Regions from separate parts of the Streptomyces sp. NPDC047525 genome, predicted to be linked through region 1. Evidence: riboswitches for the same ligand, from Rfam matches in the RefSeq annotation. Region 1 holds a riboswitch; each other region holds the start of a gene.
The links. Region 1 has a riboswitch for cobalamin ahead of ABZ833_RS17095 (CbtB-domain containing protein). Riboswitches for the same ligand answer to the same signal wherever they lie in the genome.
Positions count from the first base shown of each region.

Region 2: it holds a riboswitch for cobalamin, as region 1 does, so the genes downstream of both, ABZ833_RS14285 (ABC transporter substrate-binding protein) here and ABZ833_RS17095 (CbtB-domain containing protein) in region 1, are expected to answer to the same signal.
Region 3: it holds a riboswitch for cobalamin, as region 1 does, so the genes downstream of both, ABZ833_RS03875 (CoA-acylating methylmalonate-semialdehyde dehydrogenase) here and ABZ833_RS17095 (CbtB-domain containing protein) in region 1, are expected to answer to the same signal.
Region 4: it holds a riboswitch for cobalamin, as region 1 does, so the genes downstream of both, metE (5-methyltetrahydropteroyltriglutamate--homocysteine S-methyltransferase) here and ABZ833_RS17095 (CbtB-domain containing protein) in region 1, are expected to answer to the same signal.

Region 1 covers NZ_JBEYTL010000005.1:359,223-366,252, forward strand. The annotation lists gene ABZ833_RS17080 (kelch motif-containing protein) at 1-1,732, shown strand, start outside; gene ABZ833_RS17085 (glycoside hydrolase family 6 protein) at 1,871-2,905, opposite strand; gene ABZ833_RS17090 (ANTAR domain-containing protein) at 3,067-3,822, shown strand; cobalamin riboswitch at 4,158-4,280, shown strand; gene ABZ833_RS17095 (CbtB-domain containing protein) at 4,310-4,531, shown strand; gene ABZ833_RS17100 (CbtA family protein) at 4,552-5,388, shown strand; gene ABZ833_RS17105 (class F sortase) at 5,369-6,046, opposite strand; gene ABZ833_RS17110 (hypothetical protein) at 6,062-6,601, opposite strand; gene ABZ833_RS17115 (HAD-IIA family hydrolase) at 6,679-7,030, opposite strand, start outside.
Region 2 covers NZ_JBEYTL010000004.1:412,167-419,196, forward strand. The annotation lists gene ABZ833_RS14280 (iron chelate uptake ABC transporter family permease subunit) at 1-883, opposite strand, end outside; gene ABZ833_RS14285 (ABC transporter substrate-binding protein) at 880-1,923, opposite strand; cobalamin riboswitch at 2,016-2,202, opposite strand; gene ABZ833_RS14290 (VOC family protein) at 2,260-2,709, opposite strand; gene ABZ833_RS14295 (helix-turn-helix domain-containing protein) at 2,715-3,581, opposite strand; gene ABZ833_RS14300 (haloacid dehalogenase-like hydrolase) at 3,777-4,919, shown strand; gene ABZ833_RS14305 (low temperature requirement protein A) at 4,941-6,215, opposite strand; gene ABZ833_RS14310 (asparaginase) at 6,240-7,030, opposite strand, start outside.
Region 3 covers NZ_JBEYTL010000001.1:799,358-806,387, forward strand. The annotation lists gene ABZ833_RS03865 (enoyl-CoA hydratase/isomerase family protein) at 21-1,088, opposite strand; gene ABZ833_RS03870 (acyl-CoA dehydrogenase family protein) at 1,085-2,233, opposite strand; gene ABZ833_RS03875 (CoA-acylating methylmalonate-semialdehyde dehydrogenase) at 2,239-3,738, opposite strand; cobalamin riboswitch at 3,981-4,166, opposite strand; gene ABZ833_RS03880 (short-chain fatty acyl-CoA regulator family protein) at 4,234-5,652, opposite strand; gene aceA (isocitrate lyase) at 6,027-7,030, shown strand, end outside.
Region 4 covers NZ_JBEYTL010000001.1:808,429-815,458, forward strand. The annotation lists gene ABZ833_RS03895 (3-hydroxybutyryl-CoA dehydrogenase) at 1-826, shown strand, start outside; cobalamin riboswitch at 998-1,216, shown strand; gene metE (5-methyltetrahydropteroyltriglutamate--homocysteine S-methyltransferase) at 1,376-3,691, shown strand; gene ABZ833_RS03905 (hypothetical protein) at 3,816-6,923, shown strand; gene ABZ833_RS03910 (MarR family winged helix-turn-helix transcriptional regulator) at 6,948-7,030, opposite strand, start outside.

The sequences.
Region 1 (7,030 bases):
CCACGCGGCGCTCCTGCACACCGGCAAGATCCTCCTGGTCGCCGGCTCCGGCAACAACCAGAAGAACTTCGACGCCAAGAAGTTCGACACCCGCCTGTGGGACCCGGTCAAGAACACGATCAAGAAGATCAAGACGCCCGTCGACCTCTTCTGCACCGGCCACACCCAGCTCGCCAACGGCAACCTCCTGATAGCCGGCGGCACCCAGCGCTACGAGAAGCTCAAGGGCGACATCACCAAGGCCGGCGGCCTGATGGTGGTGCACAACGAAGACCCGGACAGTCCGATCACGCTGCCGGCGGGCACGAAGTTCACCGGCAAGAAGAACGGCAAGACGTTCGTCTCCAAGGACCCCGTCGTCGTCGAGCGCGCGAAGAAGGTCTTCGACAAGCAGACCGGCGCGTTCGTGCGCAACGAACCGGGCCTCGGCCGGGTGTACGTGGAGGCGCAGCAGAGCGGCACGAAGCACGAGACCGGCACGCAGGACAACTACCGCGTGCAGGGCCTCAAGGGCGCCGCCACCCGCAACACGTACGGCATCGCGCAGAAGCTCGCCCTGGACAAGAAGGACTTCCAGGGGATCAAGGACGCCTTCGAGTTCGACCCGGTCGCCGAGAAGTACATCAAGGTCGACCCGATGAACGAGGCCCGCTGGTACCCCACGCTGACCACGCTCTCGGACGGCAAGGTGCTCAGCCTCTCCGGCCTCGACGAGATCGGCCAGCTGGTCCCGGGCAAGAACGAGCTGTACGACCCCAAGACCAAGAAGTGGACCTACACCAAGCAGGTCCGCCAGTTCCCGACCTACCCGGCCGTCTTCCAGCTGCAGAGCGGCAGGCTCTTCTACTCGGGCTCGAACGCGGGGTACGGCCCTGACGACGTCGGCCGCAAGCCCGGCACCTGGGACCTGGAGACCAAGGGCAGCTGGAAGGGGATTCCGGGGATGAGCGACCCGAACCTCCTGGAGACCTCCAACACGGTGGAGCTGCCGCCCGCGCAGGACCAGAAGTACATGGTGGTCGGCGGCGGCGGTGTCGGCGAGTCCAAGAAGTCCAGCAAGAAGACCCGCATCGTCGACCTCCTGGACGACAACCCGAAGTTCGAGGACGGACCCGAGCTGGAGAAGGGCACCCGTTACCCGCAGGCCTCGACCCTGCCCGACGACACGGTGCTCATATCCGGCGGCTCCGAGGACTACCGCGGCCGCGGTGACTCGAACATCAAGCAGGCGCGGATCTACGACGCCAAGACCGGCAACATGCGGCGGGTCGCGGACCCGGAGGTCGGCCGCAACTACCACTCGGGCTCGATCCTGCTGCCCGACGGCCGCGTGATGTTCTTCGGCTCCGACTCGCTCTACTCCGACAAGGCCAACACCAAGCCCGGAGAGTTCGAGCAGCGCATCGAGATCTACACCCCGCCGTACCTCTACCAGGGCTCGCAGCCCACGCTCTCCGGCGGTCCCGAGGAGATCAAGCGGGGCGGGTCGGGGACGTATCGGACCCAGCACGCCTCGTCCATCAAGACGGCCCGCCTGATCAGGCCGAGCGCCTCGACGCACGTCACCGACATCGACCAGACGTCCGTCGCCCTCGACCTGAAGAAGTCGGCGGACGGCGTCACGGTGACGATCCCCAAGGAGCGGAGCCTGGTGGAGTCCGGCTGGTACATGCTGTTCGTGACGGACGACCAGGGCACCCCGAGCAAGGCTCAGTGGGTCCACATTCCGTAAGCAGCGCCCCGTAAGGGGCGCGGGGAACTGCGCGCTCAGCGCGCGAAAAGCCGCAGTCGCATCTGCCGTGATCCTGGCAAATGCGACTGCGGCTCTTTCGTGGTTGCTCGCGCAGTTCCCCGCGCCCCTGACGGGGCGCTACTTGGCGCCCTCCGCCAGCTTCAGCGCGTACTCGGGCCACCAGGCCCCAGCCTTCGGGCCACCCCGGCAGGTTCCGTCGGACTCACCGGGTCGCTTGACCCACAGATACGCGTCGACCAGCGGGTCACCCGTCTTGGTGGTGGGCGCCTCGCCGAGCGCGCGGCCAGGCGGGTTGCACCACGTGTCCTTGCCCTTGGTGTACGCGCCGTTGCCGTTGCGCGCGGTGTCGATGACGAACGGCTTGTTGCCGATCTTCGCCGACAGCTTCTTGCCGAACTCCGTGCTGGCCTCGGTCGTCTGGAAGTTCGAGACGTTCACCGAGAAGCCGTCGGCCTGCTCGACGCCCGACCACTTCAGGGGCTCCCAGAGCGAGTCGGGGTTCTTCCAGCCCGCGTTGCCCGCGTCCAGGTACACCTTGGTGTTCTTCAGGGACTTGAGCTTCTCGATGGCGCCCTTGAGGAGGTCGTACCGCTCCTCGTGAAACTCCTCCGGCGTGCAGTTGTCGACCATGTGGAGCACCGCGTCCGGCTCCAGGATGACCGTGGCGTTGCGGTCACCGATGCCCTTCGCCACCTGGTCGATGAAGGTGCGGTAGGCGTTGCCGTCGGCCGCGCCGCCGCCCGAGTACTGGCCGCAGTCGCGGTGCGGGATGTTGTAGAGGACCAACAGGGCGTCCCGGTCGGCCTTCTGGGCGGCCTCGGTGAAGCCGCGCGCCTGGTCCTCCGCGTTCTCCGGGATGATCCACTCCGCGACGGGCTGTTCAGCGATCTTGCGGATCAGCTCGGCGTCGTCCTTCTTGCCGTCCTTCTCGTACGTGGCGACCTGCTTGGCCGCGTTCCCGTCCGGGTTGACCCAGTACGGGTCGGTGCCCTTCGGCTGTTGCTTGACCGGGTTTCCCGACGACTCCTCGTTGCCCGAACCGTCATCGGAGGAGCACCCCGACAGCAGCAGCGCAGCCCCCGCAAACGCCGCCGCAGCCTTCACCCCCCGGGCCGCGATCCGATGACCGCGGCCGGTGCCTTTGTGGTACATCCACTCCCCCTTGGGTGCACTGTCCGATTCTCAATCCTGACATACGCACTCCCGGCCCACGAGGCCCGCCCGTCCGCTGCGGAGAGCTGTTGGATACCTGTTACAGCGCGGCGCCCGGGGGTAGGCGCAGTGCGCGGGGTGGCGCTCTTGGGGAGGAGATCATGCGGGATCACACCTCTGAACTACGGCTGGCCCAGGTCCTGGTGGAGACCACCAATACTCTGGACGACGACTTCGACCCGGAGCGCTACCTGAGCCGGGTCGCGGGCCACTGCGTGGAGCTGCTCGACGCCACCGCCGCCGGAGTCATCTTCGACGGCACCGGCACGCCGGGGGTGGCCGCCGGAGGCCACCCCCGGGACCTGGCGCTCGACCTGCTCGGGGCCCAACAGAGCGGTGGGCCCTGCGTGGAGAGCCTCGGCACGGGCCTCGCGGTGCCGCCCGTGCGGCTCGCGGCGGACGAACCCGCCGACCGCTGGCCGGAGTTCACGGCGCTGGCCCGCCGCCGCGGCATCGGGATGACGTACGCGGTCCCGCTGCGGCAGCGCGAGACACTGCTCGGCGCGCTGAACGTCTTCGTGCCCGAGAACTCCCGGACCCGCCACACCGACGGGGAGTTGCGTCTGGCGCAGGCGATCGCCGACGCCGCCGCGGTAGGTCTGCACAACCACCGCGCCTACACGGAGTATCGGGTTCTCGCGATACAGCTCCAGGGCGCTCTGACCAGCCGTATACGCATTGAACAGGCCAAGGGCATACTCGCCGAACGCTGGCACACCGGCGTGGACGAGGCCTTTGACGCGCTGCGGCGGTACGCGCGCAGAGAACGCCTGGTCATGGAGGTGGTCGCCACCGAAGTGATCAAGGGATCGCTCGACGACGCCGCACTGCGCGGCAGTTGGTCCGAACCTTCCTGACGGCCACTCCGAGGACCATCATCACCTGCGATGATCACAGAGAGAAAGCGGATCACGACTTGGCGTCAATCCACCCCTAGGCTGCGGCGCTCATCCGTTCTAGAGTCGTCACAACGGCCCAAGCCCCCGGCCTGATCGTCCATCCCGCACATGCGGGGTTGGCCACCGAACCTCCCGCGCCGGCGCCGGGTTACTCCCGCAGCTCGTGCGCGCGCGGTCGAGGACCAGCCCGGTCGACGGCTCCGGGGGGAGCGGGCCGCCGACCGGGCCGGGTTGTCCTGATACAGGTTCCATTGACAGTGTCCATGACCAACTGGGACTCTCCGGGCGACAAGTCCATACATCGAGGCGATGGTTGACAGGAACCCGGTGCGATTCCGGGGCGGGCCCGCCACTGTGACCGGACGCCCGCCTGGCGTGCGGGAGTCAGGAACTGAGCCGTCGCACTCCTGCTTCGGGGCGTGGAAACCCCAGAGGAGGCTTCGACATGTCACTGCACACCGCGGCATCGGGCACCGAAAGCACGGCGGTCCAGGCCGCCACGGTCCGCACCCGCGACTGGCTCATCGCCTCGGCCGCGGTCATCATCGCGCTGATCGCGCTCTACGCGGTCTTCTTCGACAACGGCTCGCTGATCTCCGCGACCGGCAGCTATCTCCACGAGTTCGCCCACGACGGCAGGCACCTCTTCGGTGCCCCGTGCCACTGACCGGGGACGGACACGGCGCCATGCCATCCCCTGCGTCCTCTCCCCCGTCGTCACCTGTCCTGCCCCTGCTCGGCCGGGGTCTCGTGGCGGGAGGAGCGGCGGGCCTCGCGGCCGGTCTCTTCTCCCTGCTCCTCGCCGAGCCGCTGATGGACCGGGCGATCCGCGCCGAGGAGAAGCGCGCGGCGGCCGAGGAGCACGCGCACGGTGCCGCTCAGGCAGCGCAGCACCACGAGGAGCTGTTCACGCGCTCCACGCAGCACGCGGGGCTCGTGGTCTCCGCGGTCGTCGCCGGTCTGGCCATCGGCGTCCTCTTCGCCGTGGCGTACGCCCTGGTGCACCGCCGCGATCCGCACGCGGCCCCGTGGCCGCGGGCCCTCGCCTTCGCGGGAGCCGCTTTCCTCGCCGTTTCCCTGCTGCCCGGTCTGCGCTACCCGGCGAACCCGCCGGGCGTCGGCGACTCGGGCACGGTCGGCGAGCGCCAGGCGCTGTGGCTCGCCTCCGTCGCGATCGGCGTCCTCGGCATGTTCCTGGCCCGGCAGGTGTACGTACGCCTGTCGGCCAGATCCGTACCGGTGCGGCAGATGGCGGCGGCCCTCACGACGGTCGCCGTCCTCGCCGCGCTCTTCCTGCTCCCGGACAACCCCGACCCGGTCCCGGTCGACGCGACGCTCCTGTGGGATTTCCGCGTCCTCTCGGTCGCCTCGCACGCCCTGTTGTGGGCCGTGTTCGCGGCGGTCTTCGGAGGCCTTGGCCTGCGGGCCGTCCGGGAAGGGGCCGCAAGGGGTGTCACCGTGGGCGCGAGCGCGGCGGGAGTGCCCTCGCGCCCCGGCGCCACCCCTACGGCCCCACCCCGGTGAGGTAGGCGGACACCACCACGTTCGCCGAGTACGTCTTGCTCGCCCGGTCGAACGTGCCGCCGCACGTGATCAGGCGGAGTTCGGCGCGGCCCTCCTCGTGGGGGCCGTACGCCTTCTTCGCGTCGAAGCGGTCCCTGCTGAGGACCTGGACGTCGTCCACGGTGAACTCCGCGACCGAGCCGTCGTCGCGGGCCACCCGGACCTTCTCGCCCGGCCGCATGGCGCTGAGGTCGTAGAAGACCGCGGGGCGCGTCTCGGTGTCGACGTGGCCGACGAACAGGGAGGTGCCCGCGGCGCCGGGGCGTGCGCCGCCGCCGTACCAGCCGACGGAGCCCGCCTCCTCGAACGGCGGCGGATCGATGGCGCCGTCCTGATCGAGCCCGCGGACGACCACGGGTGCCCGCACCTTCAGCGAGGGGACATCCACGCGCTGCGGCTTGGCGGCGCCCAACGGCTTGTGCGCGTCCGGGAGTTCGACACCGAACGGCCGGCCCACCGCGGCGACGTCACCGGTCGTGGGCTCCGAGACACCGCCGCGTACGTCGGTGATCTCGCTGCCCCACAGCCAGAGCCCCACGAGCAGCAGCGCCCAGGCGACCCCGGTGAGGAATCGCCCGTGCCCGGCCGGCTGCCCCGCCGGCTTCTCATGGCCCGACACGTCGGCCGCCACCCGTCACTCGGAGCGGCGCCGGCGGACGCTGCGGAACGCCACGGCCACGGCCGCCACCCCGGCGAGCACCAGGCCGATCACCGCGTGCCGGGTGCCGGGCCCCGTCTCCTGGCTGTGCGCGGCAAGCTGCGCGGTGCCGCCGCCGCCCGCGCGGACCGGCGAGACGGGCTCCTGCTGGTGCCGGCCGACCTGGACGGTGCCCACGCCCTGGTGGGGGTGGCCGTCGCAGATGACGGTCACGTCGTACGAACCCTCGACGCCGTCCCTGATCTTGGCGGAGCCGTTCAGCGCGTACTTGTCGCCGTCCCTGCCGGTGAGCTTCGCGTCCCCCGTGAACGCGCCGGACCCGGCCGACCCGGTCGTCCCGTCACAGCCCGTGACGCTGATCTCGACCTTGGCCCCGGGGTCCGCGCTGGACGGCGTGACCGTGGCATGCACTTTGCCTTCGTCGTGGGCGTGCGCGGGTGTGGTGACGACGACGGGGAGCGCGGCGAGGACAGCCGCCCCGGCTATGCCACGCAGGGTGAGTGTTCCTCTACGCATCGTGAACCTCCTGTTTCGAGGTTCACGCGCGTCGCCGTCCCACGCCTCCCGTGTGCGGCAAACGGGTGGTGCGCGCGTCAGACCCGGTCGACGAGATCAGCGATGGAGTCCACGACGTTCGAGGGCCGGAACGGGTGCTGATCGATGTCCTTCCGGGAGGTCAGACCCGTGAGCACCAGGAAGGTCTCCATACCGGCCTCAAGACCGGCGAGGACATCGGTGTCCATGCGGTCGCCGATCATGGCACTGGTCTCCGAGTGCGCGCCGATGGCGTTCAGGCCCGTGCGCATCATCAGGGGGTTCGGCTTGCCCGCGAAGTACGGGTTGCGACCGGTGGCCTTGGTGATCAGTGCCGCGACGGCCCCGGTCGCGGGCAGGGGCCCCTCGGTGGAGGGCCCGGTCTCGTCCGGGTTCGTGCAGATGAAGCGG
Region 2 (7,030 bases), on a different contig from region 1:
CCGTGACCGGGAGCAGCCTCGCGTGCCCGGAGCCGACCAGGGCGCGCGCCGCGTGCGGCAGGACCAGGCCCACGAAGCCGATGGCGCCCGCGCTGCTGACCAGGGCCGCCGTGAGCAGGGCCGTGACGGAGAGCAGGATCAGCCGGGTGCGGGCGACATGGACCCCCAGCGTCGCCGCCGCGTCCTGGCCGAACACGAACGCGTCCAGGGTGCGGGCGTGCGCCAGGCAGACCGCGAGGGACACGAAGAGCACCGCCCCGCACATCCACACATCCGTCCAGCCCACCCCGCTCAACGAGCCGAGCAGCCAGAACAGGACGCCGCGCGTCGTCTCCGCGTCGCCCGCCGTGAGGATCACGAACGAGGTGAGCGCGGAGAAGAGCTGCATCGCCGCCACTCCGGACAGCACCACGCGGTCGGTGCTCCCGCCCAGGGTGTGGCTGAGCAGCAGGACGAGGGCGAAGGAGAACACGGCCCCCACGAAGGCGCCCGCCGAGATCGACACCACTCCCCCGCCGACCCCCAGGACGACGATCGCGACCGCGCCGGTGGACGCCCCCGAGGAGACACCGAGCACGAAGGGGTCGGCGAGCGGGTTGCGCAGGAGGGACTGGAGGACCGTTCCGCAGACCGCGAGGCCGGCGCCGCAGACCGCCGCGAGGAGCGTGCGCGGCATGCGCAGGTTCCAGACGATGCCGTCCCGGATGGGCGTGAGCGTGGCCTCTCCCCAGCCGAGGTGCGCCGCCACCGCCGACCACACGTCCGGTACGGAGATGTCCGCGGGGCCGATGGTGACGGCCACCGCCACGGAGAGGGCGAGGGCGGCGACACCGGCCGTCCAGAGCAGGGTCTGCCGTATGCCGCCCGTGAGGGCTCCCGTCACTTGGCGAGCCCGAACTCGCGCAAGGCGTCGGCGACTTGCTCCACGCCGTCCACCGTGCGGATCGTCGGGTTCATGGCCTGGCCGCTCAGGAGCACGTACCGCTTCTTCTTCACGGCGGTCAGGTTCTTGGTGACCGGGTTGGACTCCAGGAACTCGATCTTCTTCTTCGCGCTCTCGGCCGTTTGCGACTTGCGCGTGAGGTCGCCGATGACCAGGACGTCCGGGTCGCGGTCCGCCACCGTCTCCCAGTTGATCTGGGGCCACTCCTCGCGGGTGTCGTCGAAGACGTTCTTCACGCCCAGTTCGCGGGTGATGATGCCCGGCGCACCGCAGCAGCCCGCCATGTAGGGCGCGTCGGAGTTGGCGAACCAGTAGAGGAGCGTCGTGTCGGACGCCTCACTCACCTTGATGGTCTTCTTGGCCTTCGCCACCCGGCCCTTGAGCTCCGCGATCAGGCGTTCGCCGCGCTTCTCGACCCCGAAGGCCTCGGCCAGGTCCCGGATCTCGCCGTACACCGTGTCCATGGTCAGCGTCTTGTCGCGGCGGCCGTCGCCGTCGCCGCTGTTGTCCTTGCCCGCGCAGTCGGAGGGCGAGACATAGGCGGGTACGCCGAGTTCGGCGAACTTGGCGCGGTCGGCGACGCCGCCCTTGCTGACCGTCGCCAGGAAGGAGGCGGTGACGAAGTCCGGTTCCTCGGCGAGGACCTTCTCGAAGGAGGGGTAGCTGTCGGCGAGCCGCTCGACCTTGGAGTTGTCCTTCTCCAGACCCTTGAGGACCGGGTCCGTCCAGGTGCCGGTGCCGGCCATGCGGTCCGCGAGGCCGAGCGAGAGCAGGATCTCGGTGGAGCCCTGGTCGAGGGAGACCGCCCGCTGCGGCGGCGCCTTGATCTCCGCCTTCTTGCCGCAGGAGGTGAGGGTGAGCGGGTAGCCGCCGGCCTTCTCGGCCGAGGAGTTCGCGGAGTCCGAGGAGTCCGAGGAGCCGCCCGACGAGCCACACGCGCTCAGGGTGACGGCCAGGGCTGCGGCGAGAAAGCCGGACATACGTACACGACGGGCTGTGGAGGACACACGATCCCTTGAGTCTCACGGCTCATACGCGGAGCCTGGCCTGCTTCGTCACCTCCGCCGCTCGGTGCGCGGGCGAAGGTGCCAGCAGGTCTTCGGACTCGGGGATCGGCCGGGCGGGGCGCCTTCCCAGGCGTCCGTGGACGCCCAGTGGCCGTGGCCCCGCCCGTTCCCCCTCACCGCTGCGCGTCAGTTCCGGATTCGCACCGGATTCCCTGGCCCTGGTGTGGGTTGACTGGCGTCCGCAAGCTATCACGCAGGGCCAGGGCGTCTTCCGTCGCGCGAGGCCAGGGCATCTGCCGTCACGCGAGGTCAGGCCGCCTTGTCGGGCCTCGGTGCCCCGCGGTAGGTGCCGAAGGACCACTTGTTGCCCTCGGGGTCGGCGATCGCGAACTCCCGGCTGCCGTACGGCTGGTCCTCGATCTCACGGATGATCTCGACCCCGGCGGCGGTGAGCCGCTGGTAGAGGTCGTCCACGTGGTCGGTGACGACATACGCCCCGAACGTGCCCGGCTTCAGGCACCAGGCCTCGGACTTCTCGTCGTACGAGCCGAGCATGATCGCACCGCCCTCGGGCCAGTCGAGCTCGGCGTGGGCCACGCGGTCGCCGTCCTCGTAGACGGCGGTGCGCAGGAAACCGACCGTGCCGACCAGGAAGTCGATCAGGGCGGGGGCGTCGTGAGCCTGGAGGGAGGGCCAGACGGCGGGGGCACGCCCGGCGGAGGCGGACGGGGACTGCTGCTGCTTCTCGGTGGTGTTCATGGGGCCTACTCTTCGCCCCCGCCATAGCTCCCGGCTTGGATATTCCGGCACTCTTCGGCCAGCCAGCCGCTGGGGCTCACCCCGGTGTACTGCCGGAAGTCCCGCACCAGGTGGGAGTGGTCGTAGTAACCGCAGTCCGCGGCGACGCGGGCCAGATCGGGAGCGACGCCCGCCGCCACGGAGCGTGCGACGGCGCCGCGGGCGCGCTGGAAGCGCATCAGGCGTCCCGCCTGCTTGGGGCTCAGGCCCGTCTCCGCGCGGAAGAGCGTGGTGAGGCGGCGTTCGCTCAGCGCGACGTGCCGGGAGAGACCGCGCAGGGTGCCCGCGCCCCGGTGCCGGGCCAGCCAGGCCCAGGCCTCCGCGACCTCGGGACGTACGGATCCGGCGGTGTCCCCGGCGGCCACGCGCTGCCTCAAGTAGGCGGACAGGGAGGCGAATCGCTCCTGCCAGCCGCCCTGCTCGCACAGCAGCTCCCGTACGTCGGCGGCGCGGCGCCCCATCACGTCGGTGCCGGACGTCACCAGGGCGTCGGCCAGTTCCGCCGCCGGTACGCCGAACAGGGCGCGGGCGGCGAGCGGGTGCACGGCGAGCTGGATGCCCGCCTCGTGCTCGGGCCGCACCACGTACGCCGGGGACTGGTGCAGGCCGCCGACGACGATGTCGGTGCGGGACGCGTCGGGGCCGCCCGCCTGCTCGGGGCTCTCGCCGGTGACGACGGGGCCGTCCAGCGAGAAGATCAGCGTCAGATACGGGGACGGCAGGCCGCGGTGGAATCCGGGGTGCTCCCCCGCCGTGCGGTAGCCGACGGCGGACACCACCATGCCGTCGAGCCGCGGAGCGGCCCGAACGAACTCCCGGGAGACGGTCTCCATGCCTTCCAGTATGCGATGGGCACGGCTCCGGAGCAGGCCCGTACGCCTGACGGGCGCCCGATGCGACTACCCGCGGGCGCGCGTCCCATGCCCACTGTGTCCGGTGATGTCGATCATGGGAATCCACCGCCCGACCTCATACGATGACCCGCCGCTCCGGACGGGGCGCAGACCGCTCTCAGGGGGCACAAAATCATGGCAGTAAAGGCAAAGGGCAAGCTGGCCGTACTCGGCACGGCGGGCGCGCTCACCGCGGCCGTCCTGGCGGGGACGGCGCTGTGGCCCAGCACGGACGCCACGGCGGCGGACGCCTCCGCGAAGACCGCGAAGTCCTCGGCGAAGATCGCGACCGAGCTGGCGCACTGGCCCGAGCCGGTCGCGAAGAAGCTGGGCAAGGTCATCGCGAAGAACGAGGACAAGGGCGCGTACGCCGTCTTCGACGCGGACAACACGACCTACCGCAACGACCTGGAGGAGTCCCTCCTGCCCTTCCTGGAGATGAAGGGGGTGCTGACCCGCAAGTCGATGGACCCGTCGCTGAAGATCATCCCCTTCAAGGACACGGCGAAGCACAAGGAGAGCCTCTACAGCTACTACAACCGGCTCTGCGAGGTCGACGACCAGGTCTGCTACCCGTGGGCCGCGCAGATCTTCTCCGGCTTCACGCTGAAGGAGCTCAAGGGGTACGTCGACGAGCTCCTGGCCCACGACAAGCCCATCCCTGCCGAGTACTACGAGGACGGGAAGCTGACGAAGACCGAGGTCAAGACCCCCGAGTTCTTCACCGGCATGCAGGAGCTCCACAAGTCGCTGCGGAAGCACGGCATCGAGGTGTACGTCGTCAGCGCGGCCAGCGAGGACCTGGTGCGGATGGTCCTGTCCGACCCCAAGTACGGCTACGACGTGAAGCCCGAGAACGTCATCGGCGTCGGCCTGCAGCTCAAGGACCGCAAGACCGGCGCGGTGACCAGCTCCCGCAAGGAGATCGCGGAGGGCCGCTTCGACGAGAAGAAGCTCGCGGGGCGTGAGCTGACGCCGAACCTGTGGGCGCCGATGACCTGGTTCCAGGGCAAGCCCGCGGCCATCAACACGTACATCGACGAGTGGAAGAAGCCCGTCCTGGTGGCGGGCGACACCCCGGCGAGCGACGGCCCGATGCTGTTCCACTCGGCGGACGTGGAGCACGGCGGGGCGCGGGTCTGGGTCAACCGCAAGGACGACTACATGAAGCAGCTGGACGGGATGAAGAAGAAGAACGCCGACCGGCAGCGGGAGCTCGGCCAGAAGGTGACCGCCGACAAGCGGTGGCTGACGGTGGTCCCGGACGAGATCCGCTAGCCCTCCCGAAGGCCGGGGCGTCTAGTCGTCCCAGGTACGTCTGAGCCGCTTCCGCCGGGTGCCGTGCCCGCCCGGCGGAAGCGTCGTGCCGGGCGGTCCCGGCGCGTAGAGCACCTGCCAGAACACCGTGGCCGCGAGCGCCCAGACGAGCCAGCCGACGCCGATCCCGTCGCCGAAGAAGCCCAGGGCCAGGGGCGCGAGCGTGCAGGGAAGGCTCCAGCCGAGCAGCCACGGGCGTTCCGCGCCGGTGAAGAGCCCGGTGAGCAGGCTGATCCCGAAGTACGCCGCGACGCTCGCGCAGAGCAGCCTGCGTACGCCGTCGGGGGCGGGCCCGTGGGCGTGCTCGGCCGCCGCTCCCAGGCCCGCGGCGAGGGCGGCGATCGCGGCCGTCGTCACGCACTGCAGGAGCATCGCGAACCGCACGGGCAGCCTGGCCGGTTTCAGATGCGGCACGCCCGCGAAGCCGTACAGGAGCGAGAGCGTCCACACTCCGATGAGCAGGGCGAACGAGCCGGTCGCCGTGACGGCGAGCGCCGCGTCCCAGGGGGTGTCGGAGGCCGCCGTGGTGATCTGGATGACGCCTTCGCCGAGCACGATGATGACGAACAGGCCCAGGCGCTCGGCCAGATGCCCGGACTCGGAGGGGGCCGCCGCGATCACCGGTGCCTCGCCTTCCGGGTGGCGCCGCGCGTCGTTCCGCCTGCCGCCGCCCCGGTACGCGACGGCCTGGTCGAACTTCTCCCGCGCCCCGCGCAGCATGCGGTCGCTGTCGACCCAGAGCATGATCACCAGGTCGAGCGCGATGCCCGCCGCCCACAGCCAGTAGCGCGCGGGCGCCTGCACCCAGAGCGAGATCAGCCAGGGCAGGGCGCCCACGCCGAACTGCGCGAGCGGCCAGTCCACGACGACCTGCCCGCGCCGCCAGACGCGGCCCGCGAGCCAGCGCAGGAAGACGTAGGCGACGACGAACGCCGCGACGTGCTCGTCCTCGCGTACGCCGGGAACCGCCGCGACCATCACGGCGAGGCCGAACATCGCCAGGAGCATGCTGGGCGCCCTGACGCGGTCGCCCTCGACGTTTCCGTAGACGGTGAAGCAGGCCCAGGCCGTCCAGAAGGCCAGGTACAGGAGGAGGTAGAGGCCCGCGTCGGCGAGGGAGGGGTCCTCGTGCAGCAGGTGGGCGAGCTGGCCGACACCGGCGACGACGACGAGGTCGAAGAAGAGCTCGATCCAGGACGCGTGGCGTTCGGTGAGAGGTTGCGGCTTCGCCGCGGCGGCCTCGTCGTTCGTGCCCATGGGTTCGATCATGGGCGGTGGGGGTCACTCCCGCAGCGCGGCGAAGGCGTCCGCCGTCCTGGTGCGGTCGGCGCCGTCCGCCAGGAGGGCGTGCAGGAGGAGCCTGGCCTTGGGGGCGTCCAGGGGGCCCGCGGAGATCAGGCCTCGCCCGAGCAGGTCGTACTCGGAGCCGGGGCCTCGGTAGGTGTGGCCGAGGATCGGGCCCGCGCCGGTGCGCGAGGCGAGGACCACGGGGATGCGGGCGCTCTGGGCGGCCAGGGGTTCGACCAGCCAGGTCGGTACGTGGCCCGCGCCGAAGGCGGCGACGACCAGTCCGTCGAAGCGGTGGTCCACGGCTTCGAGGAGTTCGCCGCGGTCTCCCATGGAGAGGGTGAGCAGGGCCACGCGCACGGGCGCGCGGAGGCGCAGGGGCCGTTGGACGGTGGGGCGCGTGGGGCGGAGGTGGATGCGGGGCGTGCCTTCGGTGACCGTGCCGAGGGGGCCCGCGCCGGGGGACGCGAACGTCGCCGTCGAGGTGGTGTGCGTCTTGCGTACGTGACGTGCGGCGTGGACCTCGTCCGCGATGACGGTGACGACGCCGAGACCGGCGCAGGCCGGGTCGGCGGCGACGGCGATCGCCGCGGCGAGGTTCGCGGGGCCGTCGGCGCCCGGCAGGTCGGGGCGGCGCATGGCGCCGGTCACGGCGATCGGGGTGCGGGGGCGTGCGGTGCAGGTGAGGTCCAGGAGGAACGCGGTCTCCTCCAGGGTGTCGGTGCCCTGGACCACGACCACGCCGTGGCCCGCGGCCGTCGCCTCGTCGATCAGCTCCGCCAGGG
Region 3 (7,030 bases), on a different contig from region 1:
TCCGATCGTGCGCTTGCCGTTCACCACGCCACCTCCTGTGGGGCCGAGGCCAGGTCGAGTTCGCCTCCGGCGGGCGGGGCGAAGTAGCGCTCCACGTCCGCGCCGCCGACCTCGGCCAGGGTGGCCGGGGCCCAGCGGGGGCTGCGGTCCTTGTCGATGACCTGGGCGCGGATCCCCTCGGCCAGGTCGTGCGAGGCGAGCGCGGCGCAGGAGATCCGGTACTCCTGCTCCAGGACGCGCTCCAACGGGCCGAGCCGCCGTGCGCAGCGCAGTGCGGCGAGCGTGACCTTCAGGGCGGTGGGCGACTTGGCGGCGAGGGTGTCGGCCGCCTCCGCGGCGGCGCGTGCTCCATGGCCGCGCAGCCGGGCGAGGATCTCCTCCACCGTGCCCGCGGCGTAGCAGTCGTCGATCCAGGAGCGATGCCCGGCCAGCTCACCGTGCGGCACCTGGCGCACGTAAGGCCGGAGCGCGTCCCACACCGGTCGCACGGCGAGGTCGTCGAGGAGCCGGGGCAGGTCCCCGCTGGGCACGAAATGGTCGGCGAGCCCGCAGAGCAAGGCGTCGCCCGCGCCGATCTGTGCGCCGGTGAGCGCCAGATGGGTGCCCAGTTCACCGGGCGCGAGGGCCAGCAGGTAGGTGCCGCCCACATCGGGCGCGAAGCCGATGCCGGTCTCCGGCATCGCGATGCGGGAGCGCTCGGTGACGATGCGGACGTCGCCGTGCGCGGAGACGCCGACGCCGCCGCCCATCACGATCCCGTCCATCAGGGCGACGTACGGCTTGGGGTAGCGGGCGATGCGGGCGTTGAGCCGGTACTCGTCGCGCCAGAAGTCGGCGGATGCGGTCGTCCCGGCGCGCGCGTCCTCGTAGATGGAGCGGATGTCGCCGCCCGCGCACAGGCCGCGTCCGCCCGCGCCTTGGATGATCACGGTCTGTACGTCCGGGTCGTCCTCCCAGGCGGTGAGCGCCTCGTCGACGCGCCGCACCATGGCGTGGGTGAGGGCGTTGAGGGCCTGGGGCCGGTTGAGCGTGAGGTGGGCCGCGTGGCCCTCGGTACGGAGCAGGACGAAGTCCTCGGCCGCGGTCACCGCAGCGGCTCCGTCAGGCCTCGGGCCACGATGACGCGCATGATCTCGTTGGTTCCTTCCAGGATCTGGTGGACGCGGAGGTCGCGGACGATCTTCTCGATGCCGTACTCGTTCAAGTAGCCGTAGCCTCCGTGGAGTTGCAGGGCACGATCGGCTACGGAGTAGCCGGTGTCGGTGGCGAAGCGTTTGGCCATCGCGCACAGCTGCGGCGCCTGTGGGTCCCGGCGGTCCAGGGCCTGGGCGGCCTGGTGGACCAGGGCGCGGGCGGCGGCGAGTTCGGTCGCCATGTCGGCGAGGCGGAACTGCAGGCCCTGCGCGTCGAGGAGCCGGGCGCCGAAGGCCTCCCGGTCGGCGAGGTACGACAGGCTCTTGTTGAGGGCGCTCCGGGCGCCGCCCAGGGAGCAGGCGGCGATGCCGAGCCTTCCGCCGTTCAGGCCGCTCATGGCGATGCGGAAGCCGTCGCCCACAGGGCCGAGCAGCCGGTCGGCGGGCACCCGCACGCCGTCGAGGACGACCTGCCGGGTGGGCTGGGCGTTCCAGCCCATCTTCTTCTCGTTGGGGCCGAACGAGAGCCCGGGATCGTCTCGTTCGACGACGAACGCGGAGATCCCGCGGGGCCCTTCTCCGTCGGTGCGCGCCATGACGACGTACACCTGCGCGGCGCCCGCACCGGAGATGAACTGCTTGACCCCGCTCAGGACATAGTCGTCGCCGTCGCGCACGGCCCGGGTGCGCAGGGAACCGGCATCCGATCCGGCGCCCGGTTCGGTGAGGCAGTAGCTGCCGAGATCGTCCATGGAGCACAGGCGGGGCAGCCACCGTGCCCGTTGCTCCTGGTCGCCGTAGGTGTCGATCATCCAGGCGACCATGTTGTGGATGGAGAGGTAGCCCGCGATGGACGGGCAGCCGGAGGCGAGTGCCTCGAAGACGAGGACACCGTCGGCCCGGGTCAGACCGCTGCCGCCCGCGTCCTCCCGTACGTACACGCCGCCGAGCCCGAGCCCGGCCGCCTTGCGCAGTACGTCGAGGGGGAAGTGCTTGTCCTGGTCCCACTGCACGGCGCGGGGAGCCAGATGGTCCTCCGCGAAGTCGAGCGTGGTCTCGACGAGGGCCTGTTGGTCCTGGCTGAGCGAGGTGGTGGTCATGGCGCTCATCCCATGGTGGGCAGGGTGAAGCTCGCGCCTTCCCTGGCCCCTGAGGGCCAGCGCGAGGTGACGGTCTTGGTACGGGTGTAGAAGCGGATGGCGTCCGGGCCGTGCTGGTTGAGGTCGCCGAAACCGGAGCGCTTCCAGCCGCCGAAGGTGTGGTAGGCCACGGGGACCGGGATGGGGACGTTGACGCCGACCATTCCGGTGTCGACCCGGCGGGTGAAGTCGCGGGCGGTGTCGCCGTCCCTGGTGAAGATCGCGACCCCGTTTCCGTACGGGTGCTCGCTGGGCAGGCGCAGGGCCTGCTCGTAGTCGGCGGCCCGTACGACACACAGGACGGGGCCGAAGATCTCCTCGCGGTAGATCCGCATCCGCGGGCTGACCCGGTCGAAGAGCGAGGCTCCGGCGAAGAAGCCGTTCTCGTGGTCCGCCAGGGTGAATTGCCGCCCGTCGACGACGAGTTCGGCTCCTTCGTTGACGCCGATGTCCACGTAGCGACGGACCCGGTCGAGTGCGTCCCTGCTCACCAGCGGGCCGAAGTCGGCTTCCGGGTCGTCGCTGCGGCCGATGCGCAGCGTGCCGATGCGTTCCTTGAGCGCGGCGACCAGCCGGTCGGCGGTCTCCTCGCCGACGGGCACGGCCACCGAGATGGCCATGCAGCGCTCGCCCGCCGAGCCGTATCCGGCACCGATGAGCGCGTCGACGGCCTGGTCGAGGTCGGCGTCCGGCATGACGATCATGTGGTTCTTGGCGCCGCCGAAGCACTGGGCACGCTTGCCGTGCGCGGCCGCGGTGGCGTAGATGTGCGCGGCGATCGGCGTGGAGCCGACGAAGCCGAGCGCGCCGACCCGGGGGTCCTCCAGGAGCGTGTCGACTGCCTCCTTGCCGCCGTTGACGACGTTCAGGACGCCGGGCGGCAGACCGGCCTCCAGGAACAGTTCGGCAAGGCGCAGGGGCACGGACGGGTCGCGCTCGGACGGCTTCAGGATGAACGCGTTGCCGCAGGCGAGCGCGGGCGCGGCCTTCCACAGCGGGATCATCGCGGGGAAGTTGAACGGGGTGATCCCGGCGACCACACCGATCGGGGAGCGCAGCGAGTGCACGTCGATCCCGGTGCCCGCGTTGTCGGTGAACTCGCCCTTGAGCAGATGGGGGATCCCCGCGGCGAACTCCACGACTTCCAGGCCGCGTTGGAGGTCGCCGTGCGCGTCGGCCACGGTCTTGCCGTGCTCGGCGGACAGCATCCGTGCCAGGGAGTCGCGTTCCGCCTCGACGAGCTGGAGGAAGCGCAGCAGGACACGGGCGCGCCGCTGTGGGTTCCAACTGCCCCACTCCCGCTGGGCGGTGACCGCGTCGGCGATCGCCGTCTCGGTGTCGGCCCGTCCCGCGAGCGGTACGCGGGCCTGGACGGTGCCGGTGTTGGGGTCGTACACGTCGCCGAAGAGGCCCGACGTGCCGGCGGTGTGCTTGCCGCCGATGAAATGGGTGAGTTCACGGACCATGGGTGCCTGCTCTCGTCAGGTGAGATCCGGGGACGGCACGGCGAGCCGCCGGCGGGGCGCACGGGTGTGTGCGCTGCCGGTGCGAGCCGTGGGACAGCGGACGTCGGGACCGTCAGGCGTGGATCGGGACCGCCTTGGGTCGCGAAGTCCTATGAGCGCGTGCTGAGTTGCGTGCGCTCCGCCGGATCACCAGGGTCGTGGGTACGGACCGGTGCCATGCGTGTCTGCTCCATCCTCGTGGACAACACGGAACATTCCGCGGCCGGTATCCTGACTCCCGGATCTGCGCGCGCCGCCCGCCTTCCCGGCAGACCTCGCCAGTGGCGTGTGGATGACAGCACACTCCCCGGTCACAGTGGCGGGACCGTGCCGGATTCACACCGGCTTCCCTGCACCGCGGACCTTGTGCCACGAACATATAGTTGGACGTCCTAGTAAGTCCACCCCCCTCGGCCCGCCCCTCAGTTCGGCCCGCCCCTCAGTTCGGCCCGCCCCTCAGTCGGCGCGCGCCTCCTCCCCGGCCACGGGGTAGGGCACGAAGGTGCTGCTGTTCTCGTCGATCGCGAGGCGCCGGTCCAGCGGGGGAACCGCCCGCTGGGGGCAGTCGGTGCGCTCGCACAGGCGGCAGCCCATGCCGATGGGCACGGCGGACGAGGCGCTGCCGAGGTCGAGGCCGTCCGAGTAGACGAGCCGTGCGGCGTGGCGGATCTCGCAGCCGAGGCCGATGGCGAACGTCTTGCCGGGCTCGCCCCAGCCGCCGCGGTGCCGGGTGACCGCACGAGCGGTCCACAGGAAACGCTGACCGTCCGGCATGGACGCGACCTGGACGTGGGTGCGGCCGGGCGCGGCGAACGCCTCGTACACGTTCCACAGCGGGCAGGTGCCGCCCGCGCGGGAGAAGTGGAACGCGGTGGCGGACTGCCGCTTCGACATGTTGCCCGCCCGGTCGACCCGGACGAAGGAGAAGGGCACGCCGCGCAGCCGGGAGCGCTGCAGGGTGCTGAGCCGGTGGCAGATCGTCTCGTAGCCGAGGCCGAAATGGTCGGTCAGCCGCTCGATGTCGTAGCGGAACTCCTCCGCGGCCGCGTGGAAGCGGCGGTAGGGCAGGATCAGCGCGGCCGCGAAGTAGTTGGCGATGCCGATGCGGGCCAGCGGCCAGGCCGCGGTCTCCTGGCCGAAGTCCTCCGACGCGAGGTCGGAGACCTCGTCCGCGTACTCCAGGAGCGCGAGCTGGGTGGCCATCCGGAACGCCTGCTGGCCGGGGCGCAGCCGGTTGGAGAGGTGCAGGACCCGGGCCGTCGGGTCGTAGTGGTGCAGGAGTCGGTCGGCGTCCGCGGCCAGGCGCACCCCGTGGCGCTCGGCGAGGCGCGCGGACAGGGCGCGCACGACCTCACCGGGGCGTACACCGATGTCGGCGGCGAACTGTTCGGCGGCGAGATCGATGTCGTGCAGGTAGTTCTGGCGCCGGTAGAAGAACTCGCGGATCTCCTCGTGCGCGGAGCGGGGCTGCGCCGCCGCTGCCGGACCGCGCCCCTCCGCGGCCTCGGAGAGCTGTTCGGTGAGGTGCTGGTTCCGGCGGCCGAGGTCCACCAGGACCGTCGCCACGGCGGGCATGCGCGATGCCAGGTCCGAGAGGTCGGAGGCGGACACCCGGCCCGCCGAGACCTCGCCGGTCAGGGCGTCCCGCAGGTCGGCCACCAGACGGCTGGTGTCGCGCGCGGAGAAGAAGCCCGGGTCGACGCCGAACGCCTCCGTGAGCCGCAGCAGCACGGGCACGGTCAGCGGCCGGGAGTCGTGTTCCATCTGGTTCAGATAGCTCGGCGAGATGGCCAGGGCACGGGCCAGGTCGGCCTGGCTCATGCGGCGCTCCTCCCGCAGCCGTCGCAGCCGCGCTCCCGCGTACGTCTTGCTCACCCGTGGCTCCTGCCCGTCCGGTCACGATCGTCGGCACTGCCCGTGATGGTAGCCACGCGGACGAGAACTGCGGGCTTAACAAGATTGGCAAAACGGCGAAGCGCAGAACTTGGCATCTTTCCCCGCTTGTTGGCACTGAGTGCCGATGTCAGAGTCGTACCGCGGCCCGCCGGACTCCGTCGGGCGGATCGGAAACGGGGTACGACTCAATGCCCTGACGTCGGTGATCCCGACCCTTCCGCCCGGCTCGGCGGCATTGCTCGGATCGCTCACCACGGAGCCGGCGGGCCGCACTCTCGATGAGTCCGGCACTCCGTGCCATTGATTCGCACAGTTCACGATTTCCTTAGTTCACGAGTTCCCAGGAGACGGTCATGGCACAGGCAGGGACGACGACGGCAACGGCCCAGGAGCTTGCTCAGCGGTGGGCTACCGACGCCCGCTGGAACGGGATCGAGCGCACCTACACCGCCGACGACGTGGTCAGGCTCTCCGGCAGCGTCCGCGAGGAGCACACCCTCGCCCGGCGCGGCGCCGAGCGGCTGTGGCGGCAGCTGCACGAGCAGGACTACATCCACGCGCTCGGCGCCCTGACCGGCGGCCAGGCGGTCCAGCAGGTCAAGGCCGGCCTTCAGGCGATCTACCTGTCCGGCTGGCAGGTGGCCGCCGACGCCAACCAGGCCGGGCACACCTACCCCGACCAGTCGCTCTACCCGGCCAACTCGGTGCCGCAGGTGGTCCGTCGGATCAACAACGCGCTGCTGCGCGCCGACCAGATCGCCACCGCCGAGGGCGGCGAGGACACCACCGACTGGCTCGCGCCGATCGTCGCCGACGCCGAGGCGGGCTTCGGCGGACCGCTCAACGCCTTCGAGCTGACCAAGGCGATGATCGCCGCGGGCGCCGCCGGTATCCACTACGAGGACCAGCTGGCCTCCGAGAAGAAGTGCGGCCACCTTGGCGGAAAGGTCCTCGTGCCCACCGGCCAGCACATCCGCACCCTCAACGCCGCCCGCCTGGCCGCCGACATCGCCGATGTGCCGACGCTGATCGTGGCCCGCACCGACGCCCTCGCGGCGAACCTGCTGACCAGCGATGTCGACGAGCGCGACGCGCGGTTCGTCACGGGCGAGCGCACCGCCGAGGGCTTCTACCGGGTGCAGAACGGCATGGCGCCCGTCATCGCCCGCGGCCTCGCCTACGCCCCGTACGCGGACCTCATCTGGGTCGAGACCGGCACCCCTGACCTCGCGCAGGCCCGTGAGTTCGCCGAGGCGATCCACGCCGAGCACCCCGACCAGATGCTCGCCTACAACTGCTCGCCCTCGTTCAACTGGCGTGCCGCCCTGGACGACGACCAGATCGCCAAGTTCCAGCG
Region 4 (7,030 bases), on a different contig from region 1:
GATGGGCGCCGGGATCGCCGAGGTGTGTGCCCGCGCCGGCCTGGACACCGTGGTCTGCGAGGCCGACGCCCTCGCCGCACGCGCCGCCGCCGAGCGGGTCGCCGTGTCGCTCGAACGCGCCGTCCAGCGCGGGAAGTTGGACCGCATCGGCGCCGAGGACGCACTGGCCCGCATGGTCTTCACCGGCAGCCTCGACGACCTGGCCGACCGCCAGCTCGTCGTCGAGGCCGTCGTCGAGGACACTGCGGCCAAGACGGAGATCTTCACCACCCTGGACAAGGTCGTCGAGGACCCCGAAGCGATCCTGGCCACCAACACCTCCTCCATCCCGGTCATGCGTCTGGGGATGGCGACCCGGCGTGCCGACCGTGTCCTCGGGCTGCACTTCTTCAACCCCGCCCCCGTGCTTCCCCTGGTCGAGGTCGTGTCCTCGCTGCACACGGCCGCACGGACCGTCGCCGCCGTCGAGGACTTCGCCACGCACACCCTGGGCAAGACGGTCGTACGGTCCCAGGACAGAGCGGGCTTCGTCGTGAACGCGCTGCTCGTCCCCTACCTCCTCTCGGCGATCCGGATGACCGAGTCCGGCTTCGCCACGCCCGCCGACGTGGACGCGGGCATGGAGCTGGGCTGCGCGCACCCGATGGGGCCGCTGAAGCTGGCGGACCTGATCGGCCTCGACACGGTCGCCTCCATCGCGGCATCGCTCTACGAAGAGTTCAAGGAATCCCTGTACGCCCCGCCGCCGCTGCTCCAGCGCATGGTGGAGGCGGGGCTGCTCGGCCGCAAGAGCGGCCGCGGGTTCCACACCTACGACCGGGGCTGAGGGGCCCGGGTCCGCCGCCGGGCTGAGGGGCCCGCGGCTGCTGTGAGCGGGCGCGCGGAACAGAGTGGTGATCTGTTCCGCGCGCCCTCATGTGCCGATCCGGGCGGGGTCCGTGTCTCACCTCACGGTCCGGAATGTGATCAGTACTGCCCAGAAGGCCGAACACCCTCTAGCCTGACCTGTGCAGCTGGTTCGCCCTGTCCGCCAGGCAGACGCGTCGTAAGAGGGAACCCGGTGGGAATCCGGGACTGCCCCGCAGCGGTGAGTGGGAACGACCGCCGTCATACGCACTGGATCCGAGCGCGGATCCGGGAAGCGACGGCCAGTAGGAACCTGCCTCGGCAGGTGTGCCCGCGAGTCCGAAGACCTGCCCGTTGCCCGTACGTGACCCCTCACGTGCGGACATCCCGGTGACCTCGTGGGCGGGTCGGCGTCAGATCAGGTGGAGCACCGCGCCGGTGGCGCGCGTCAGGTCCGCCCGGTTCGTCATCCCTTCGCGTCCGCGTCCCGTCCCGGGATCTCAGGAGTCATCTCGCGAAGGAGATTTCCGTGACAGCGAAGTCCGCGGCAGCACAGGCCACCGTGTACGGCTACCCCCGCCAGGGCCCCAACCGGGAACTGAAGAAGGCCGTCGAGGGTTACTGGAAGGGCCGAGTCACCGCCGACGCCCTCCGGGACACCGCCGCGCAGCTGCGCCGGTCCACCTGGCAGCACCTGGCCGACGCAGGCATCCACGAAGTGCCGACCGGCGACTTCTCTTACTACGACCATGTCCTGGACACCAGCGTCATGGTCGGCGCCGTCCCCCAGCGGCACCGCGAGGCCGTCGACACCGACGCGCTCGACGGCTATTTCGCGATGGCCCGCGGCACCCAGGACGTGGCGCCCCTCGAGATGACCAAGTGGTTCGACACCAACTACCACTACCTCGTGCCGGAGCTCGGCCCCGACACCGTCTTCACCGCCGACTCCGCCAAGCAGGTCGCGGAGCTGAAGGAGGCTGTCGCGCTCGGTCTCGCGGCCCGGCCGGTGCTCGTCGGCCCGGTCACCTATCTACTGCTCGCCAAGCCCGCGCCCGGCGTGGCCGCCGACTTCGAGCCGCTCACCCTCCTGGACCGTCTGCTGCCCGTGTACGCCGAGGTCCTCGCCGACCTGCGCGCGGCGGGCGCCGAGTGGGTGCAGCTCGACGAGCCCGCCCTGGTCCAGGACCGCACCCCGGCCGAGCTCAACGCCGCCGCCCGCGCCTACCGCGACCTCGGTGCGCTCACCGACCGCCCTCAGCTCCTCGTCGGCTCGTACTTCGGCAGGCTCGGCGATGCGCTTCCGGTGCTCGCCAAGGCGCCGGTCGAGGGCCTCGCCCTGGACTTCACCGAGGCCGCCGCGAGCCAGCTGGAGGACCTCGCCGCCGTCGGCGGGCTGCCCGGCAAGCGTCTGGTCGCGGGCGTCGTCAACGGCCGCAACATCTGGATCAACGACCTGGAGAAGTCCCTCAGCACACTGGGCACGCTCCTGGGCCTCGCCGACCGGGTCGACGTCTCCGCGTCCTGCTCCCTGCTTCACGTCCCGCTGGACGCCACCGCCGAACGGGACATCGACCCGCAGATCGCCCGCTGGCTGGCCTTCGCCCACCAGAAGACCGCCGAGATCGCCACGCTGGCCCGCGGCCTGGCCCAGGGCACGGGCGCCATCACGGCCGAACTGTCCGCCAACCGCGCCGGCCTGGCGTCCCGCTCGGGCTCGGCCCTCACCCACGACCCGGCCGTACGCTCCCGCGTCGCCGCGATCACCGGCGCCGACGCCCGCCGCGCCCACGCCTACCCGGAGCGTGCGGCGGCCCAACGGACCCGGCTCGGCCTGCCGCTGCTGCCCACGACCACCATCGGCTCCTTCCCCCAGACCACCGAACTGCGCACGGCACGGGCCGACTTGCGTGCGGGCCGTCTCGACACGGCGGGTTACGAGGAGCGCATCAAGAACGAGATCCGCGAGGTCCTCGCCTTCCAGGAGAAGGCGGGCATCGACGTCCTGGTGCACGGCGAGCCCGAACGCAACGACATGGTGCAGTACTTCGCCGAGCAGCTCACCGGCTACCTCGCCACGCAGCACGGCTGGGTCCAGTCGTACGGCACCCGCTATGTGCGCCCGCCGGTCCTGGCCGGCGACATCTCCCGGCCCGAGCCGATGACGGTGCGCTGGACCTCGTACGCCAACTCCCTGACCGACCGCCCCGTCAAGGGCATGCTCACCGGTCCCGTCACCATGCTCGCCTGGTCCTTCGTCCGCGACGACCAGCCGCTCGGCGACACGGCCCGCCAGGTCGCGCTCGCCCTGCGCGACGAGGTCAACGACCTGGAGGAGGCGGGTACTTCGGTCATCCAGGTCGACGAGCCCGCGCTGCGCGAGACGCTGCCACTGCGCGCCGCCGACCACCCGGCCTACCTGGACTGGGCCACGGAATCCTTCCGCCTCACCACCAGCGGCGTACGCCCGGACACGCAGATCCACACGCACATGTGCTACGCGGAGTTCGGCGACATCGTCCAGGCCATCGACGACCTCGACGCCGACGTCATCAGCCTGGAAGCCGCCCGCTCGCACATGCAGGTGGCCCGCGAACTGGCCGAGCACGGCTACCCGCGCGAGGCGGGACCCGGCGTCTACGACATCCACTCCCCCCGCGTACCGAGCACCGAGGAGGCAGCGGCCCTGCTGCGCAAGGGACTTGAGGCCATCCCCGCCGAACGGCTCTGGGTCAATCCCGACTGCGGCCTCAAGACCCGCGGCTGGCCCGAGACCAAGGCCTCCCTGGAGAACCTGGTCGCCGCCGCGCGCGAGGTGAGGGCGGAGCTGCCCGCGGGTTCCTGACCCGAACGCGCCTGCCGGGGCGGCCATTTGCGGGCGATTGGCCGCCCCGTGCCCTCGTCTGCCGCCATGATGGACACGCTGGCCGTTCCGTCGCGGAGCTGGGAGGGCGCCGGTGTCCAGGGGGATGAGTTACGCGGATGCGGTGCGGCTGCTGGGTGGTGCGGAGAGCCCCGCGCTCGCGGCCCTCGACCGGCTGACGGGCGGGGCGCTGCTGGTCGCCACCGGCGGCGGGTCCGCCCTTGCGCTGAGCCTGTTCGACGCGCGGGGTGAGCTGGCGCGGCTGAGTCAGTCGCTGGTCTCCGGCCTCGCGGAGCGGTCCCGCGGCCTCGGCCGGTTCGACCGCACGCAGCGCCTTGCCGCGGCGCACGCCGTCGTGGTCCTCGCCTCGTACTTCGACACCCTCAAGGAGCTTGATCTCCCCTTCGACAGAAGGGAGTTGAGGGTCGGGAGGTCCGAGGCCGTGCTCCTGGCCACCGGCCGGTCGCCGGAGTCCGGCCGACCGGCCGCCCTCGCGGACGAGATGCTGCGCGCCGAGGTCCCGATGCCTGCGCCGCACCGGCCCTACGAGTCGGAGCTCGTCGCGCTGACCGGGTTCTACCGCAGGCTGTCCGAGCAGCTCATGGAGTACGTGTCGGGCTGTGCCGCCTGGGAGGCCGTGCCGGAGCGGGAACGGCAGGAGGTGCGGGCTTCTCTGGGAGAGACCGCTCCCCGACAAGCATTGGCCGCATACGAGATCATGTACCGACGCCTGGCGGCCGAGTTCCCCGAGGTGGCCGTCTGGGTCAACGTCACCGACCATCAGGCCACCCGCAACGAGGTCCGCCGACTCGAAGGCACGCTGCGGGATCTGGAGGCAGCGATCGCCAGGGCGACCGACGGGCGGATCGCGGCCGAGCGGTACGTGGCCCTGAACCGCGCGTCGCGGGCGGCGATGGACGCGCCGTTGCTGTCCCTGGAGGACTTGCCGGAGGGCCTGACGGTCCCCACCCTCGGCGAGGGATACGTCTCCCCGGACTTCAAAGTGGCCGCCTTCGGGGCCGCCGACCGGCTTTCAGGGGAGCACTGGTGGGACGGACTGCACGTCCACCACGACCTGGAAGGCTTCCTGGCGGGCCTGCTCACCGCGCCGCAGGCCGTGGAGTCGCCGCTGCTGCTCCTCGGCCAGCCGGGCTCGGGGAAGTCCGTGCTGACGCGCGTCCTGGCGGCCCGGCTGCCCGCCGATGAGTTCCTGGTCGTACGGGTGCCGTTGTCAGCCGTGCCGGCCGACGCGGCGATCCAGGACCAGATCGAGACCGCCATCCGCGACGCCACCGGGGAGGCCATGGCCTGGCCCGACGTGACGCGCACGGCGCGCCGCGCGCTGCCCGTGGTGCTGCTCGACGGCTTCGACGAACTGCTCCAGGCCACCGGCGTGAGCCAGTCCGACTACGTGCAGAAGGTGGCCGCGTTCCAGCAGCGCGAAGCCACGCACGGCCGCCCGCTGGCCGTGGTGGTCACCAGCCGCACCGCGGTCGCCGACCGGGCCCGCCTCTCGCCCGGCGGTGTCGCGGTGCGGCTCGAACCCTTCAACGATGCGCAGGTGACACGGTGGCTGGAGCTATGGAACCGGACCAATGCCGCCTACTTCCGCAACCAGTCACTGCTCCCCCTGTCCCCGGAACATGTGCTGACGCAGCGTGAACTGGGAAGCCAGCCCTTGCTGTTGCTGATGCTCGCGCTGTACGACGCTGACGGGAACGCCTTCCAGTACGACCAGGGAGACCTCGCGGGCTACGACCTCTACGAGCGCCTCCTGGCCCGCTTCGCCGCGCGAGAGGTCCGCAAGAGCGATCCAGGGCTCACCGAGGAACAGCACGCCCACGCGGTGGAGGCCGAGCTGCTGTGCCTGTCCGTGACCGCCTTCGCCATGGTCAACCGGGGCAGGCAGTGGGTCACCGAGGAGGAGCTGACGGCGGACCTGGCGGTACTGCTCCCCCAGCGGACGCACGGGGCGCGCCCCGCCGACCTGCGGGCAGCGCTCACTCCCGGGCAGGTGGTCGTGGGCCGGTTCTTCTTCATCCACCGGGCGGAGGCGTCACGGGACGGGGTGCGGCTGCGGTCCTTCGAGTTCCTGCACTCCACCTTCGGCGAATTCCTGGTGGCCCGCCTGGCGTTGCGTGAACTCGAGGACCTGGCAAGGGCTGCCCTCGCGGACGCCTCCCGCGTGCGGGTCACCGCCCCCGACGACGCCTTTCTCCACGCCCTGCTCTCCTTCGAGACGCTCTCCGTCCGCTCAGCCACCCTCACTTTCCTCCACCAGTCCCTGGAGCGGCTTCCCGCGGAGCAGCTCACGGCGCTGCGACCGCTGCTCCTGCGGCTCTTCCACTCCGCGCTGCATGCCCGGCAGGAACGCGCCTTCGACGGATACCGGCCCGCGAACCTCCCCGTACCGGCCCGGCACGCTTCGTGGGCCGCGAACCTGTTGCTGCTTCTTGTCCTGCTGGGGGAGCCGGTGCGGGGGCGGGAGCTGTTCCCGGAGGAGGAGCCCGCGCACCACTGGAACCGGCTGATGACTCTGATCAAGTCGCAGCTCACGGACGAGGGCTGGCGTACGTTCAGCTGGTCGATCGACCTTGAGCGCACCTGGTCCGAGCAGCGCTCCGAACAGTTCAAGGACATTCAGATCAGCGTGGCCGCCAGAGACTCCGAGGTACACCCCACCATCCCCGCGGTCGATCCGTACTGGACGTACGGCATAGCTCCGGACAGCGAGGCACGCGGCCACCTTTCCTGGTTCAGGCAGGGGCATGAGGCCATGCGGAGGGAGACGCTCCTTCTCTGTGACAGGGATCGCGATGTCCTTCAGCACGCTCTCGAGCCGCTGTGCGCCGCCGGACTGGGCACGGCCATCAACAACTTCACCGGCTACTGGGAGGACCACTGCCTCTCCGGCGCCCACGCTCTGCTCCAGCTCTGGCTCACCCGACAGGAGACCCCGGCCGGACCCTCGGCACCGCACCGCACCGCGATCACCGTAGCTCTGCACAGCCTGCCCGGGGCACAACCCGAGTACCAGGACTTCCTCGAACGCTACCTGCGCACGGTGGTCCACGAATGGCACACGATGGACCGCCATCCGGGCGAGGCCTGGCTTGAACGGACCATGGCCATCATCCGCACCAACCGTTCCGGCCAGACCGCAGGCCGCGAACTCGACCGCCACGCACGCACACTCTTCGACGACCCGGACTGACCCGCGCCCGGCAAAGGGTCGCCCTCACTCCCCACCCGTATGAGCCACCCGAGACAACAACACATGCAGCGTCTCCCGCTCCTCCGCGTCGAGCGGGGCCAGCAGCT